Regions from separate parts of the Bacillus cereus group sp. MYBK79-1 genome, predicted to be linked through region 2. Evidence: a T-box and tRNA genes for the amino acid it is inferred to sense, from the RefSeq annotation. Region 2 holds a T-box; the other holds one or more tRNA genes.

Region 1 (8,661 bases), on a different contig from region 2:
AAAAAACTATTAATTATTTCAATTATCATATTTGTAGCGGGTTCTATTATTGGATTTATGAATCACTCTTATGCGATTACCATTCTTGCAAGATTAGTGCAGGCAAGTGGGGGCGCGGCGTTTATTGCGCTTAGTATGATTGCAGTGGCAAAATTAGTTGTTCCTGATAAGAAGCCTGGTGCGTTAGCGATGATTAGTTCTTCTATTGCATTAGCAATAGGTATTGGTCCTTTAGTTGGCGGGGCTATTACAAATACACTGGGGTGGCCATATTTATTTTTATTTATGGTTATTTCAGTAGTTGGGATTTTCTTGCTTATAAAATTTATGCCAGAAGAAGCGCAGCATACGGATGAAGCGTTTCATTTTGATTACATTGGAGCGGCGTTATTATTTGCATTCATTACGACTGTTTTATTAGGCGTAAATATTAATAGTTGGCTATTTGTGTTATCGGTAGCTTTCTTATTTTTATTCACGGTTCGTATGAAGAACGCAGAGCATCCATTTATTGATATTGAGTTGTTTACAAATAAACCATTTCTTCGTTTAATAGCGGTCGGATTTATAATGAATGTGGCGCTATGTGCTAGTTTATTATTATTACCATTACTGTTAGGAAGAGAGCACGGATTGTCTCCATTCGTTATCGGAGTTGCATTGTTTATTGCATCACTCTTTGGTATTGTATCTAGTTTTATTACTGGGAAAATTGTCCCTTCGTTTGGAAATGTGAATATGATTTATGTAGCGTCTGTCATTATGATTGTTGGCTTTTTAATTTTAGGGCTTGTTCCGAATGGGAACTTAATTGTTATTTTAGTGGCGATTATTTTAACATTTATGAGTTATTCAGCCATTCAAGTATCAGTAAACACATTTATACCGAAAACATTACATCCAGCTAAAGTTGGAGTCGGTCTTGGTTTATATAATTTAATTAACTTTTTCGGTATGGCATTTGGACCAGCTGTAGCGAGCAAAATTATGGAATCTACAAATAGTTATCGTTTGAATTTTATTTTAATCGTCATGTTAATTTCTGCTCATTTCTTCTTATTAATAGGAATGTCTTCTTTCCAAAAAAAGATGGAGCAATAAATATGCACTTTATCCCACTTTAATGGGCAGTAAGACCCCCACCTCAAAATTCAGCGAAAGCAAAGAAGTTAGGTGGGGGATCAACTGCCCATAAAAGTCCGATTGGTTCAACTAATAATCAGTGGGGATGAAGAAAACCCCCACTGATTAAAGTTTCACTTTATATAGAAGAAACCGACTTTCGTATAGAAGGTCGGTTATTTTTCTGTCTTGCAAATTCTGAAAAAAAGGAGCAAAATAAAAAAGGTCCTAGTCTATACAGGTACAAATGAAAATTTTCATACAGAAGCAGTTTAAGTGAGCGAACGTAAAGTGTGTAAAATATAATGATAAAATAACATGATGAATGAGAAAACGGGTGATGAAGTTGAATAGAGCAATCGGTGTTATCGATTCAGGAGTTGGCGGTTTAACAGTAGCGAAGGAATTAATTCGTCAGTTGCCGAAAGAGCGTATTATATATTTAGGGGATACAGCGCGTTGCCCTTATGGTCCGCGTTCTCGAGAAGAAGTGCGTCAATTTACGTGGGAAATGACGGAGCATTTACTAGATTTAAATATCAAAATGTTAGTTATTGCGTGTAATACAGCAACTGCGGTTGTATTAGAAGAGATGCAGAAACAATTACCAATTCCAGTGGTAGGAGTTATTCACCCAGGATCGCGTACAGCTTTAAAAGTGACAAACACATATCATGTTGGGATTATTGGAACGATTGGAACGGTGAAAAGTGGTGCATACGAAGAAGCGTTAAAGTCTATTAATAACCGTGTTATGGTAGAAAGTTTAGCGTGTCCGCCTTTTGTTGAGCTTGTAGAGAGTGGGAATTTTGAAAGTGAAATGGCGTATGAAGTTGTAAGAGAAACGTTGCAACCACTGAAAAATACTGATATTGATACACTTATTTTAGGTTGTACACATTATCCAATTTTAGGCCCTGTTATTAAAAAAGTAATGGGAGATAAAGTACAACTTATTAGTTCAGGTGATGAAACGGCGCGCGAAGTAAGTACAATTTTATACCATAGTAAAATGTTGAATGAGGGAGAGGAACAAAGTGATCATCTCTTCTTAACAACAGGGAAAATAGGCCTATTTAAAGAAATTGCATCAAAATGGTTCGGTCAACCGATTGAAAATGTGAAACATATTTATTTAGAAAAAGAATAATAGTAGAATTTATATAAGTGAGCTCCTGAGAAATCAGGAGTTTTTTGTTTATCACGCTTTAATGGGCAGTAAGACCCCCACCTCAAAATTCAGCGAAAGCAAAGAATTTAGGTGGGGGTCGGGCTGCCCATAAAAGTCCGATTGGTGAGGGCTAATAATCAGTGGGGGATGGAGAAAACCCCCACTGATTAAAGTTTCACTTTATCCCGCTATTTGCCGGACAGCTAGTTCTAAAACATGAAACAGCTCGTATACATAATAGTACAAACTTAGATTTTAGGGGGGAATGGCATGCCTAAATCCACTTTTAAATGGGTTGTTGGTGCTACTGTGAGCGCTGTTTTACTAACAGGGTGTGGCTTTATAAATCAGGAGAAAGCAACGGAACAAATTGATCCGCCAAAACAAGTTACGTATACAGAGGGTGGAAAGAAAGAAGTAGCTAAGAAAGATAAGCAAGGACAAATGGTAAATAGAGAACTATACCTTGTTGATAAAAATGGTTATGTTGTACCGCAAACGTTAGCTGTACCTACTCCAAAAGTCAATGAGGTTATTCAGCAAACGTTAGAGTACCTTGTGAAAGATGGACCGGTAACGAATTTATTACCGAATGGGTTCCGTGCAGTCATTCCAGCGAATACATCGATGACCCTAAATTTGAAAAAAGATGGGACGGCAGTCATTGATTTCTCTAATGAAATGAAAAACTATGCAAAAGAAGAAGAACGTCAAATTGTTGAGTCAATAGCGTGGACGTTGACGCAATTTAAAGAAATAAAACAAGTGCAGTTCCAAATAAATGGTGAGAAATTGGCGAAGATGCCTGTTGGGGGTACGCCGCTTGGTGAAGGAGTGAGCCGTGCTAACGGTATCAACTTCGATGACGAGCAAGTAGCGGATGTAACAAATACAAAACCGGTTACACTTTATTTTATGGCACAAAATAATAATAAACAGCAATACTACGTACCGGTAACACGCCGCGTTGTAGAAGGAAAAGAAAATGATTATGCAGCAATTATAGATGAGCTTGTAAAAGGACCGATTCATCAGTCGCTTCTAAATGATTTTAATCCAGGAGTTAAGCTTATTACGAACCCGAAATTACAAGATGGAAATCTTACATTAAACTTTAACGAAAATATATTTATAAACCCAGATAAAAATATGGTTTCAAATTACGTATTGAAGTCGTTAGTTTTATCTTTAACAGAAAAGAAAGGCGTGAAAAGTGTTTCTATTGAAGTAAATGGTAAAGCAAATCTTATAGATGAAAAGGGCGGAAAGTTAATAAAACCTGTCGATCGTCCAGAAAACGTGAATACAGGTAGTTTTTAATCGTCAATAATTTGATATACTTAAGTAAGAAAGGGGAATTGCTTTTTGGGTTCCTCTTCTTTTATTGTATACATATCATACATTTAAATTTGGCTATACTAACAAGTAGTTATGAGGAGGTTATTTTTATGCGAGTAGATGGTAGAGAGAAAACAGAATTACGCCGTATACATATTCATACGAATTATTTAAAAAATCCAGAAGGATCAGTATTAATTGAAGTTGGGGATACAAAGGTAATTTGCTCAGCGACAATTGAAGAGCGTGTCCCGCCCTTTATGCGTGGAGAAGGAAAGGGCTGGGTAACAGCTGAATATGCGATGATTCCACGTGCAACAGAACAACGTACAATAAGGGAATCAAGTAAAGGGAAAGTAACAGGACGTACAATGGAAATCCAGCGTTTAATTGGACGAGCATTACGTGCGGTAGTTGACCTAGAAGCACTTGGTGAAAGAACAGTTTGGATTGATTGTGATGTTATTCAAGCGGATGGTGGAACGAGAACTGCTTCTATTACAGGTGCATATGTAGCAATGGTATTAGCGTTTGAGAAGTTATTACAAGCAGAAAAAGTATCTAAAATTCCAGTGAAAGATTATTTAGCCGCAACTTCAGTAGGGATTGTTGAAGAGCAAGGTGTTGTTTTAGATTTAAACTACGCAGAAGATTCTAAAGCAGACGTTGATATGAACGTAATTATGACTGGAAAAGGTCAGTTTGTTGAAGTGCAAGGAACTGGAGAAGAAGCGACGTTTAGCAGAGCGCAGTTAAATGAATTACTTGATGCTGCAGAAAAAGGTATTTTCCAACTGATTGACATGCAAAAAGAAGCGTTAGGTGACATCGTATCTCATATAGAGTAGAGGTGGAAAGTATGAAACAAGTTGTTGTAGCGACGAAAAATATGGGGAAAGTACGAGAATTTGCTGAGTTATTTGAGCGATTTGATTTAGAAGTAAAATCATTACATGATTTTCCTCATATTGAAGAAGTCGAAGAAACTGGTGAAACATTTGAAGAAAATGCGATTTTAAAAGCGGATAGTCTGAGCAAACAGTTGAATGCAATCGTAATTGCAGATGATTCAGGTCTTATTGTAGATGCTTTAAATGGAAAACCAGGCGTGTATTCAGCTCGTTTTGCTGGAGAGCCGAAAGACGATCAAGCGAATATTGATAAAGTATTACAAGAATTAAATGAAGTAGCGTTTGAAAAGCGTAAAGCTCGCTTCTACTGTGCATTAGCAGTGGCTTTCCCTGAAGGTGATAAAAAGCCTGTCATTGTAAACGGGACGTGCGAAGGGTATATTTTAGAACAGCGCCGCGGAGAAAACGGCTTTGGATATGATCCGATTTTTTATGTGGAAGAATATAAAAAAGCAATGGCGGAACTAAGTTCAGATGAGAAAAATGCCATTAGTCACCGCGGACGTGCTCTTCGTAAGCTAGAAGAAAAAATCCCTGAATGGTTTTTAGGAGAATAAGGGAGAGAGATTGATGAAAGCTTTAATCGTAAGCGATAGTCATAGCTCTGTGAAGGAATTACAGCAGTTGAAAGAGAAATATGAAGGAAAAGTAGATGTCATGATTCATTGCGGTGATTCAGAGCTAACGCCTGCTCATGAAGAGCTGCAAGGTTTCCATGTTGTAAAAGGGAACTGTGATTATGCTAACTTTCAAGATGAAATTGTAACTGATGTAGATGGCATTCGTTTCGTAGTTGTGCACGGACATCGTCATAACGTGAAAATGACATTACAAACATTAGCGTACCATGCAGAAGAGGTAGGGGCGCAAGTTGCATGCTTCGGACACTCTCACGTATTAGGTGCGGAATTAATCGACGGCGTATTATTTATTAATCCAGGCAGTATTTTATTGCCACGTCAGCGTGTAGAAAAGACATTTGCTTTATTAGAAATGGATGAAAAGCAAATGGAAGTTCGTTTTGAAACATTAGACGGACAACTAGTTGAACAAGCACTTTTTAAAAGAGGATAAGAAAAATTATCCTCTTTTAAAAAAGGTGTTGACTTTATGTATGGTTATACATATAATAAATATTGTCGATAGGGCAACAGCGCTAACGAAGAAAAATAAAATAACATATGCGGGTGTAGTTTAGTGGTAAAACAAGAGCCTTCCAAGCTCTGGTCGAGAGTTCGATTCTCTTCACCCGCTCCATGTCCCAGTAGCTCAGCCGGATAGAGCATACGCCTTCTAAGCGTACGGTCGGGAGTTCGAATCTCTCCTGGGACGCTAAAAAAACCTTGTTATCTTTTGATAACAAGGTTTTTTGTTTGTCTATAAATTGATGTATGTGCAAGAGGTGTAAAATATAACGTAATATATGATAATTATTATATATTACAGATTGAAGTACATTAAGAAAAGAGCGCCATTTATGCGCCCTATTCCTCTTATTTAATTTAAAGAATCAATAGGTTTATGATGGAACTCAAATCCATATCCAGATTCCCCTAATTAATCACTTAGAATGGTATAAAACTTTTTACCATTCTAGTACGATTGAGCAGCCGTTATCGGAACTTATCCCCGGCAGTGTGTTACAATTAATAGAAGCGGAAAGTGAGAATCTCCAATTGACTGGACGTGTGATTGGCTGGACAGTTTAAGAAGGTTGTATAAAAAAGGGAGATGGCGCAAAAATGGCGAGATCAAATGAGAATGATTTAACGGAGAAGTTGGCAGAAGGTCACCGGAAATATGGTGATGGCAACTTTACAGTACAGAACATCGGTGATGAAACTAACCCAGATTGGACTGTCGTAAAAAATGTGAGGAAGGGATCGGCAGGCATTCGAGAAGAGGAAGATATATTAAGACTGCGATCAAAATATATAAAATAGTGCGGAAATGGGCGGGGCGGGAGTTCAAATCTCTCCTGGAACAAGAAACCCTTGTTATCTTTTGATAACAAGGGTTTCTTGTTCAGTTATTAATAAACTTCTCAAAGACAAAACCATAATCTTTCACATTATATTGTTTCTTCGTATCAACGAGCCAGTTAAAGGCGATTTCGTTCATTTCTTTAAACTGCTCTGCTAAATTTACTTGTGGGTTTGAAATACGGCTGAAAGCGTTAGATGCCATATCTAGACTTTTATGTGCATACTGCAATGTAATATCGTTGTCGTATGAGATTTCTTCTATTTTAAGTAAAGCTTTATATAAATCTTTTAATTCTTCAATATGTTTTTTATGAACATCAATTGAATAATGCTCATCACCCATTTGGAACTTGATTTCTACATCTAAATCAATCGTTCCAGCAGTTTCAAGTGCTACGTTTTTAATTTGATATTTACTATAGCTAAAGCGGCGTAGTGTACGTTTTTTACTTGTTGCGCTTGTGCCATCTAGGTGGATTAATCCTTTGTTTGTGAAACAATATTCATCTGATTTTGATTTAATTAGAAAATAAATTTTCTCCCCGTCTTCATGCATCACATAATCATCAGCATCAACTTTATCGTAATCTTTCGGTGTGATGACAGATCCTACATCACTTAGTCCTAATACATCTGCAGCCATTTTTTTAAACATATATAATCCCCCTTTTAAATTTTTGATTGTACAAAAATATATTAACACGATTTTAATAAAGTGTTTTCTTATAATTAAAAACATTTGAAGGTAAGTTGAGAAAAGTAACGAATGTTATTTAAAAATATGTAAAAAGGTGCTGAGAAAAAAGTTGATTTTGCAAGTGATTATAGAGAAATTCCATGAAGTCCCCTCAAGTGATATAAGTTGTTTTTTATGCCTTTTTTGAAATCTTACAATTCTGTAAGGTAACTGTAAGGAAGTTCGATGGTAACAAATTGCTAATCCTCTATAATGAAGGTAACAACGATAAAACGAGGAGGAAGAAATGATGAAAGGGTTAATCGTAACGGGTTTAACAGTTGCTTTTGGATTTGTAGCGTATGAGAAATTAACGTATGTAGTTGATGTTGTAAAACATTTAATCGCTTAGTAAAAAAACTGCCATGAGAGGGAAAGGGAATGAGTGAATGAATGGAATGGTTATTTGGAATTATAGGTACTTGTAGTGTAGTGTTATTGTTCTTTGTCCCGAGTGGTATACTTAGTTCGACAACGAGTTTGTTCTTCTTAAGTTTGTTTGCTTGTACGATGCTTATTATTATGTTTTTAATGAAGCGAAGTAAACCAATCTTCTATTGTAGCATGATTGTTATGGCAATTATTGTTCTCCAAATTATTACCCTTGTTATATACCCCACTATTATAAAAGCTTTCCATTAATGATGAATCCTCTGCTTTAATTGCTGAGGATTTTTATTTGCGCATTTTTAATTTTTAGTAAGGATTTGTTTATATTGAAATATAAAAATTAAATATTTCTATATTTCAAATAAAGGGTTTTGGGATGTTGTGTTCTTATTACTCATTTGATATATTTACTTTAAAGATAATTAAAATCTAGAAAAAGAGGCGGACGTATGGATAAAAAAGAAAATACGGTCGTATTGTTTCCGCAACTATCAGAGCGATATATTGATGAAGGTTTTTTAGCACTGAAAGAGCGGAAATTCGAAGATGCATTGCGCTGCTTTGAAATATTACGTCAGTATAATGCAGAAACGGAACAAACGGAACTCGCTTCTGTTATTTGTTTGTTAGAATTAAAACATATGGAAGAAGCGAAAGACAAATGTGAACAGTTACTTGAAACAGGGGCTGTATTATTTGGTGATATTCTTGAAACATATGTGACGATTTTAGTTCAAACAAATGATTATGAAGGTGTCATTGAAATCGTTGAAAAGGTTTTGCAAACGAAAGATGTAATGCCTGAGCAAAAGGAAAAATTAGCACAGCTCGCTTTATTTGCAGAAGGTATGTTAAATGAAGTAGATACGTCACTAGTCGATTCGAATTTTGAATTGGATGAGTTTACTAATGAAATGTTTGGAGAAAACTTTGGGCAAAAGCTAAGAGCGATTCAGCAACTTTCGTTAAGAGACTTGGATCTTGCATTACCTGTTTTAAAGAAATTTT
Region 2 (8,326 bases):
ACTTCTTTCTGCCTTTTTCACTTTTAGTGTATGAAGAAAATCTCGTATATTAGACCATTTCTTATGTTGTTCTATCGCTTTTACATATACATCAAATATACGTTCATTATTTGCATCTTTTTGTATCACTTTCATCGCAATTTCAATTGCTTTTGCATTTCTATTTTTCACTAGTACTTTTGCATAATGATATAGAACTTCTGTATGCTCACCATCTAATTGTAGTGCGTATTCAATCTGTTCTTGTTCTTTATCTATTTCATCCATCGCTCCATACACATATGCAACCGCATCTAATCTCCATATTTCAGGTACTTCGTCTGCTAATTGTTCTAGCTCAGTTAGCAATTCTTTCTGTAGATTCATTTCTACTGAAAGCTGTGCCAAATATTCCATATTAATATGCAACGGCTCTTCTTTCATCGCCTGAACCATATGACTTTGTTCTTTAGAACGATTTTCTTCTTTTTCGTATATTTCCGCAAGCTGTAAATGTACACCTACGAAATTCCCATCAAGCTCTAAACATCTTTCATACGCTTGTTTTGCTTCCGTCAATTGCCCTAATAGCATAAGTGTTTCACCAATTCGGTAATACGGTAATGCCGTTTCCTTTTGTTCTATCGCCTTATTATATCTTTTCATCGCTTGGCCGTACTGTCCAATCGATTCATATAAAATACCTGTATAACAGCCGTATTCACTTACTTCATTTCTTTCTTTCTGTAACGTTCTTAAGAATGCTATACCTCTTTGTACAAATACTGTTCCTTTAATTCGATTCACATATTCATCTAACGCACTTGCTACATTATATTCGCTCTGCTTTATACCACTCTCTAACTTAGACAACGCTACTTTAAATCCTTCTTCACTTCCACCAAGTTCAACCTCTGCATCCCATAAAACCATCCCTGCGTTCATAAGGAAATCTTGACTCTTTTCAATTTGTTTTTCGATACTGAGAATATATTCTTTTGCTTCTTTATATTGTTCTCTTGCCATATAAACTTGTGTAAGTCCGAAGTGAGAGTATACATCATCATGATTTTCTTCCAAAGCACGAGCATACAATGTTTCAGCTTCTTCCAGACTATCATTTTGGAAATGGTAATCACCGAGCTTTACGTATAGAGGTGCCTTATCGTCACAATTCTCAATACCTTTTAATAAAACTTCTTTCGTACTTTCTTCATCCTTCAAATCAGATTCGTATATTTCCGCAAGTTTCGTATAAATGTATGGTGCATTACTATCCAAATGAATTGCTATTTTAAGCCCTTTTATCGCTAAATATAATTTCCCTAAATGATGCGCACATCTCGCTCGCTCATACCATACATGTGCTTCATTTTTATATTCTTTTAACAAATCATTAAAGATTTCATACGCTTCTTCATATCTTTCTAAATCTATTAATATTAACCCGTGATTCGTTAAAGTGAATCGTTCTGGACTACGTTCCAAGGCAACTTGAGAAAACTGTAACGCCTTTTCAGACTGATCGATATACATATACGATAAAGCGAGAAAACTCCAAGCAATCGGCTGATCTGCGTCTAATTGTAACGAGAAACGAAAACTTGAAATCGCTTCTATATAACTTTCCTGCTCAAAAGCATACCTTCCGTTTATTAAATGATATAAAGCACGATTATTTTTCTTCTCAACACTCGCAAGCATTTGCCCCGCTTTTTCTAACTCTTCAAGGCGAATAAAGCACTGTGCACCATGTAATTTAACAAAATCTGAGTTTGGAAACTTCTCCATTAACTTTTCAATACAAGATATAATAAACTCGTTATCTACTTCAACATCTAAGTGCTTAACCGTATACAACCACGTATTCGGATTATCACTCGTCTCTTTTAAAAATTGTACTAACTTATGAATCCCCTCATTATCTTGTTCATCTAAATGATCCGTTAAAGAAAAAATGGATTTAAAATAATGATGCTCTTCCTCATTTAAAAATGATAATTGTCCCTTCTTTTCTTGCGGAACAAACGTAATCGCTAAACACCCTGTATAACGATATTTTTCTTGTAACTTACTATACTCCACAATGACTGGTTCGATAAAGTTTGGATCTTGAACATAAAAAGCTTGTAACCTATCATCATACCCAGCTAACACTTGCACATGTGAAGCATGCTCAATATCAATACTTAATAAAACGGGAATTCCTTCGCCGAGTAATTTCTTATAAGTTTCCACATTTCCTTTAAAATAACGATATTCATAACCTAAATCTTCTAAATAAGAAACAGTATCTGAAAACTTCGAGCCCGTCATATCAAAAATGAACTCTGCTATTTCATCTTGCGTACGTTTTTCTCCCCATAACTGCAACATCATTTCTAAACTTGTCGGCACACAATAATTATCCTTTTGTACAATGGGAACTATCGGTAAGTGAACCTTTTGGCCATCTGGATTTTTTTCTAAATTATGATATAAAGACTCTTTTAAACTTGTTTCTTCTTTTAATAACTGTTGTAAATCTACAAGTTTATTCATTTTGTAAAGCGCTTCTGCACGTAAATGTACAAAGTAAGTTTTATACGCATGATAAGGAAGCTGATTATTTATGTTATCTATTACGTCTAACACTTCTTCATACTTCCCTAAATCTAATAAATATTTCACCTTTTCAAAATGAAAATATGGTACTTGCGGGAACTTTACAATTGCATCATCAATTAGCTGTAATGCACGTTTTTGTTCCCCTTTATTTGCATATAACTGTGCTAATAAATAAGTAGATAACTCTTCACAATCTTTATGCTGCATGCCAGCTATAAATTGTTCTTCTGCTTTCTCCCATTCACCTGTATGCATATAGACGTAACCCCATTTATCAAATACGGCACGTGCACTGTACTCCTCTGCCTTTTGCATATAAATAAGCGCTTCTTCATTTCGTTTCATTTCTAACAAACATCGTACTAACGTAAAATATGTTTTCGCTAAAAGATCAACTTCTATCTCTTCTTTATTTACCTCTTCTAATGAATCTTTTAACAACTGTTCTACTTCAAGTATTTTCCGCTCATCAATTAACTCATCACAATATAAAGAGAGCGTTCTCATATTTGGGAATTTTTTGTAGGCGTAGCGAATGAGGAATGAACTGTATTGGTGCATAAGCCCTTCATCAGTAAGACGTATTAATATATCAAACTCCTTATGTGAAGGAATATTAGCAAGCCAACTCTTCAAATAAGATAAAGTATTCTTTTCTTTTATATATGAAATTTCATTATTTATTTCCTGTAATCCATCTATAAATCTCTTGTCTTTCAAACAAGCATCTAACTGCTTAAAATCTAGCATGTATTCACCTCGAATAATTTTTTGCACTGCTACTTGCTTAGATTTTACACATCATATTGTAGGTATTCAACTAAAATCTCCTATAATGGATAGTATTATTTAATATTATTCGAATTTATAACAAAATATAGTAAAAATGATTGTTTTTCTCCATATTTTGTTTGATTAAATGGAATAACGTAACATGAGGATCTTATCTTTTGGAAGCTCAAATCAGTACATGAAATTATATCGGCGATAATTTAAATATATCAGCGATTATACGGTGGATATCGACTTACCGAAAAAAATGACAATTCTCAATAAATTGCTGCCTTTTAACATTCTATGTCACCAAAGGTAATTTTCATATTCGGGGCATATACTAAAGAGGAATGTAGATGAAAAACTTTATAAAATCGGATTTCAACTTTATATTGAGCTAGCGCATCATCATATGTTAATCCTCTAGCCATTAAACGTTCTATAAATTGCTGTTTATCACCTGGATTCCCTGCAATCCCCTCTTCTTTTAATGAGTGATACAATTTTTCTTTATCATTATGATGCATATTAGGATCTAAAAAGTTCACTTTATCACTTACTCTACATTCAATGTTTTTTACGCCTAGTTCACTTAAAAACATCGGTATTTTCATACCAATATTTCCATCTTTTCCGCTTCTCTGCGTGTCACTTTCAAATAACTTCTGCAAAGCTCCTAGCCTAATAATTTCCGATTGATTCTCTCCATCTAAAAAGTATGACGACATATTTGATATCCAATGTGGTTCAAAACAAATTATTTTTCCGCCCTTTTTAACTGAATGCATCATTTTTTGTAGCATTGCTTTTGGTAAACTTATATGTAATAAGAAAGCATGACAGATTGCTATATCGTATGTATCGTTCAATTCAATTTCTGTAGCATCCCCCTCAAGAAATCGTGACTCATACGGAAGTAAGCGAAACAAATCTCTCGCTTCAGCTAGTAATCTTTCTCCGCTATCAATACCTGTATACTTTGAACCTTCTGGAAGTAATGGCATTAATATTAAGCCTAAATAACCATATCCACAACCGTAATCAACGATATGTACTGGCTTAGAAATCTTCCAAACTATATTTACTAAAAAACTTACATAATCGTCATTGTAATATAAATCTCTCGTATTTTTTAAATATATTATTTTACTATTCCAATCGTACGTTTCCAAATTTAACGCCTCCTTTATATATATGACATTACAATTCTCCATTTAATACGGACATTCCTACACTTGAAACAATTCTAGAAAAGTTTAGAGTTAATAAAATAAAACTTCTGCTTTCACATTTTCTATAAAAATAAATAGGCATACATATCTACTATGATACGTATACCTATTTATTTTACATCTCCTCAGGAGCATCCACCCCAAGTAAACGTAATCCCTCTTTTAATACAACTGTCACAGCATACACTAATGCAAGTCTGCTGTCTTTCTCTTCGCTCTCTTCTAATATACGAACATTACCGTAGTATTTATTAAACGATTGTGCTACATCTAATACGTATTTTGAAATGATTGATGGCTCATTTTTGTTGAAGGCTGTCTCAATTACTTGTGGGAACTTATTCAGTAATTTTACGACGCTCCAACTATGGTCATCTTTTAATGCAAACGTACACGTTTCAAATTCTACACTTTCTTTTCTTAAAATAGAGCAAGCTCGTGCATGCGTGTACTGTACGTACGGTCCTGTTTCCCCTTCAAATTTCAGCATATTTTCTAATGAGAATTCGATATTATGCATACGCTCATTTTTCAAATCGTGGAAAATAACTGCCCCTACACCGACTTGCTTTGCTACTTCTTCTTTTTGTTTTAAGTTTGGATTTTTCTCTTCAATATTTTGTTTTGCAAGGTCTATGGCTTCCTCAAGTACTTCTTCAAGTAAAATAACTCTTCCTTTACGTGTCGACATTTTCTTACCGTCTTTTAAAATGAATCCAAACGGTACATGTTCCATGCCATCAACCCAATTGTAACCAAGCTTTTTTAATACAGTGAAAAATTGATTAAAATGTAAACTTTGTTCTGGACCAACTACATATAACGCTTTATCAAACGCATATGTGTTTTGACGATATAACGCTGCCGTTAAGTCACGCGTTGCGTAAATCGTCGCACCATCAGATTTTCTTATTAAGCACGGAGGCATTCCCTCGCCTTCTAAATTAACGACTAACGCGCCTTCTGACTCTTCAAGCAAATCATGCTCCTCTAAAATCCCAATAAAATCTTCCATTAAGTTATTATAAAAAGCTTCTCCTTGAAAATTAGTAAATTCAACACCGAGAAGTTCATAAATACGAGAAAATTCTTTTAAAGATTCGTGGCGGAACCAATTCCAAAGCTCAACAGCTTCTTCATCACCTTCTTCTAATTTCTTAAACCAAGCACGTCCATCTTCTTCTAGTCCTTCGTCGTTTTTTACCTCTTCATGGAATTGAACGTATAACTTAAATAGTTCACGTATTGGATCCTCTTTAACTACTGCTTCATTTCCCCACTTTTTATAAGCGGTAATTAACTTTCCAAACTGTGTTCCCCAATCCCCAATATAATTAATTCCTACAACTTCATAACCACATTTTTCAGCGATATGTTTCAGTGAATTTCCAATCATTGTAGAACGTAAATGCCCCATTGAGAAAGGTTTCGCGATATTAGGAGAGGAATAATCAAGTACTACAGTTTTTTCACATCCAAAGTGATTTTGACCGTACTCTTCTTTCTCAGCTAAAATCGTTTTTAATACATCATCACTTACAGTTTCACGATTAAAAAATACATTTACGTAAGGACCAACGGCCTCTACTTTCGTAAAAAATGGATCATTTAATTTCTCCGCAACTTCCTTTGCGATACTAGCTGGTGATTTTTTATATTGCTTTGCAAGTGAAAAACACGGAAATGCTGCATCACCGAATTCATCTTGTTTCGGTGTTTCAATTAAATCTAAAATTTGATTTTGTGTTAATGCATTCGTAAAAATAACGGATAAACTTTCCCCAAACTGCGTTTTATAATCCATACTATATAACCTCCTTATTTTTTAAAACACAAAAAACTCGTCTCTAAAAAGAGACGAGTTTAAACCCGTGGTACCACCCTTGTTGTTCATTACGAACCACTTTCCCGTTTATAACGAGGACAGGGGGCCTCGGCTTACTCTACTATTCGTTCAAGAAGCATCTCCGAAGTGCGCTTCATCTTTTTCTTCCGCACTAGGCTCACACCATCCCTAGCTCGCTTTCCTTCTAAAAAAGACTACTCTCTTCATCACCGACAATATATTTAATTAATTATTGCTTATTATACATCTTTTCAAACAATTAGCAAGGGTCAATTACACCAAAGTGAAACTTAGCACTTTTTCTTTTATATACGTGAAAATTGTGTTTTTCAAATCTAGAACTACGGAAATGATCTTTCAAAACGACACGCTTTCTCGCCACACGCTTCGCTTCTGCAATTGTTTCGTCAGTAATATCATGATACAAAGCGAAGTGTTTTAATCCTTTTATTCCATCTGATTCTATAACAGTTTCTTCAAACATTGGATCAAGGTACACAACATCATAACTATTATCTTCACATTGTGTTAAAAATGTGTAATGCTCCGTTTGCTTCACATCGATTCGTTTCATTGCTTCATCAATTTCAGAAACGGATAAAGACCATGTTTTTAAACCATTTCCCATAATATAAGCCATATATTCATTGCCTTCAAGTCCCGTTACTTTTCCGTTTTCACCAACAATATAACTAGCTACAATACTATCTGATGCCATACCGAGCGTACAATCTAACACTGTCATTCCACTCTCTAATTGTGTGGCTTGTACAAACGGGTCATGTTCTCCGCGCATTAGTCTTTTCACACGAAACATCGCTGAGTTTGGATGAAAGAAAAACGACTCTTCCGTTCCTTTTGGATAAATAGCTAATCGATTTTTCCCTACAACGAGTACATCTTGTCCATATTGCTCATGCAGTTTATGTACTGGTATATCATTACGTTTAACGAATGAACCATTTAATTCTGCCGCTACCTCGTTTGCATACTCTGTCATTTCTTTGTTTGTTCTTCCTGCTGTTGTTACGATCATTTTTTCACCTCTATATAAAGAAAAGAGGGAGATTTACTCTCCCCCTTCTTTAGCAATTCTTTTCGAAAGCTTGTTCTAAGTTTGTAATAATTTCGTCCATAGTTGCACCTTCAATTTCATGACGGTGAATGAAGTGAACAACTTCTTTTCCTTTTAGCAATGCCATAGATGGTGAAGATGGAGGGATTTCTCCGAAGTATTCACGCATTTTTGCAGTAGCATCTTTATCTTGACCTGCGAATACAGTTACAAGATGATCAGGTTGTTTTTCAGCACGAACAACTGCTTGACCTGCTGATGGGCGTGCTAAACCAGCTGCACAACCACAAACAGAGTTTACAACTACTAAAGTCGTACCTGCCGTGTTTTCCATAAATTCTGTTACAGCTTCTTCTGTAGTTAACTCTTCAAAACCAGAACGCACTAATTCTTGGCGCATTGGAATTACCATTTGGCGCATGTATTCTTCATAAGCATTTGACATCTTGTAATCTCTCCTTCAACTTTCATTCCAAATTCATCATATCACGCTCTATTACTAGGTGCAAAAGAAAGATTACGATGATTTCATTTTTTTGTAGGGATTTCACATACCCCTTCACGGCAATGTCCAACTGGGAGAAGTTTTCTATTGTTAGCGATATAATCGTATACTTTACTTCCAAATCCGAGTACGATAGATAGTTTTAGAAAAGGAACAGCAAACCAGTAAGATGGAACGGCCTTTGCTAATACATGTATGCTATGAATTCCGTCATACCACTTATTATTTTTTAAAATATACAATCTTTGTTCCATCTTACTTTGTAGTTCTTGAGAGAGTTCGTACTTCTCAACTACATCTTCATCTCG

Evidence for each region. A T-box is a leader RNA that pairs with one kind of tRNA and senses whether it is charged. The one in region 2 lies ahead of argS (arginine--tRNA ligase), so its partner is inferred to be a tRNA-Arg.
Region 1: it has a tRNA-Arg gene. The T-box ahead of argS (arginine--tRNA ligase) is inferred to sense a tRNA for this amino acid. The anticodon was not compared.

Annotation. Positions count from the first base shown of each region.
Region 1 covers NZ_JBQAEO010000002.1:113,112-121,772, reverse strand. The annotation lists gene ACTFOB_RS05315 (MFS transporter) at 1-1,101, shown strand, start outside; gene racE (glutamate racemase) at 1,463-2,272, shown strand; gene gerM (spore germination protein GerM) at 2,564-3,613, shown strand; gene rph (ribonuclease PH) at 3,742-4,479, shown strand; gene ACTFOB_RS05295 (XTP/dITP diphosphatase) at 4,491-5,099, shown strand; gene ACTFOB_RS05290 (metallophosphoesterase) at 5,113-5,616, shown strand; tRNA gene ACTFOB_RS05285 (tRNA-Gly) at 5,726-5,799, shown strand; tRNA gene ACTFOB_RS05280 (tRNA-Arg) at 5,801-5,874, shown strand; gene ACTFOB_RS05275 (cytoplasmic protein) at 6,285-6,485, shown strand; gene ACTFOB_RS05270 (PH domain-containing protein) at 6,568-7,182, opposite strand; gene ACTFOB_RS05265 (hypothetical protein) at 7,657-7,905, shown strand; gene ACTFOB_RS05260 (hypothetical protein) at 8,103-8,661, shown strand, end outside.
Region 2 covers NZ_JBQAEO010000001.1:676,144-684,469, forward strand. The annotation lists gene ACTFOB_RS03485 (tetratricopeptide repeat protein) at 1-3,336, opposite strand, end outside; gene ACTFOB_RS03490 (class I SAM-dependent methyltransferase) at 3,654-4,532, opposite strand; gene argS (arginine--tRNA ligase) at 4,708-6,396, opposite strand; T-box leader at 6,443-6,657, opposite strand; gene ACTFOB_RS03500 (class I SAM-dependent methyltransferase) at 6,698-7,474, opposite strand; gene ACTFOB_RS03505 (BrxA/BrxB family bacilliredoxin) at 7,524-7,958, opposite strand; gene ACTFOB_RS03510 (thiol-disulfide oxidoreductase DCC family protein) at 8,042-8,326, opposite strand, start outside.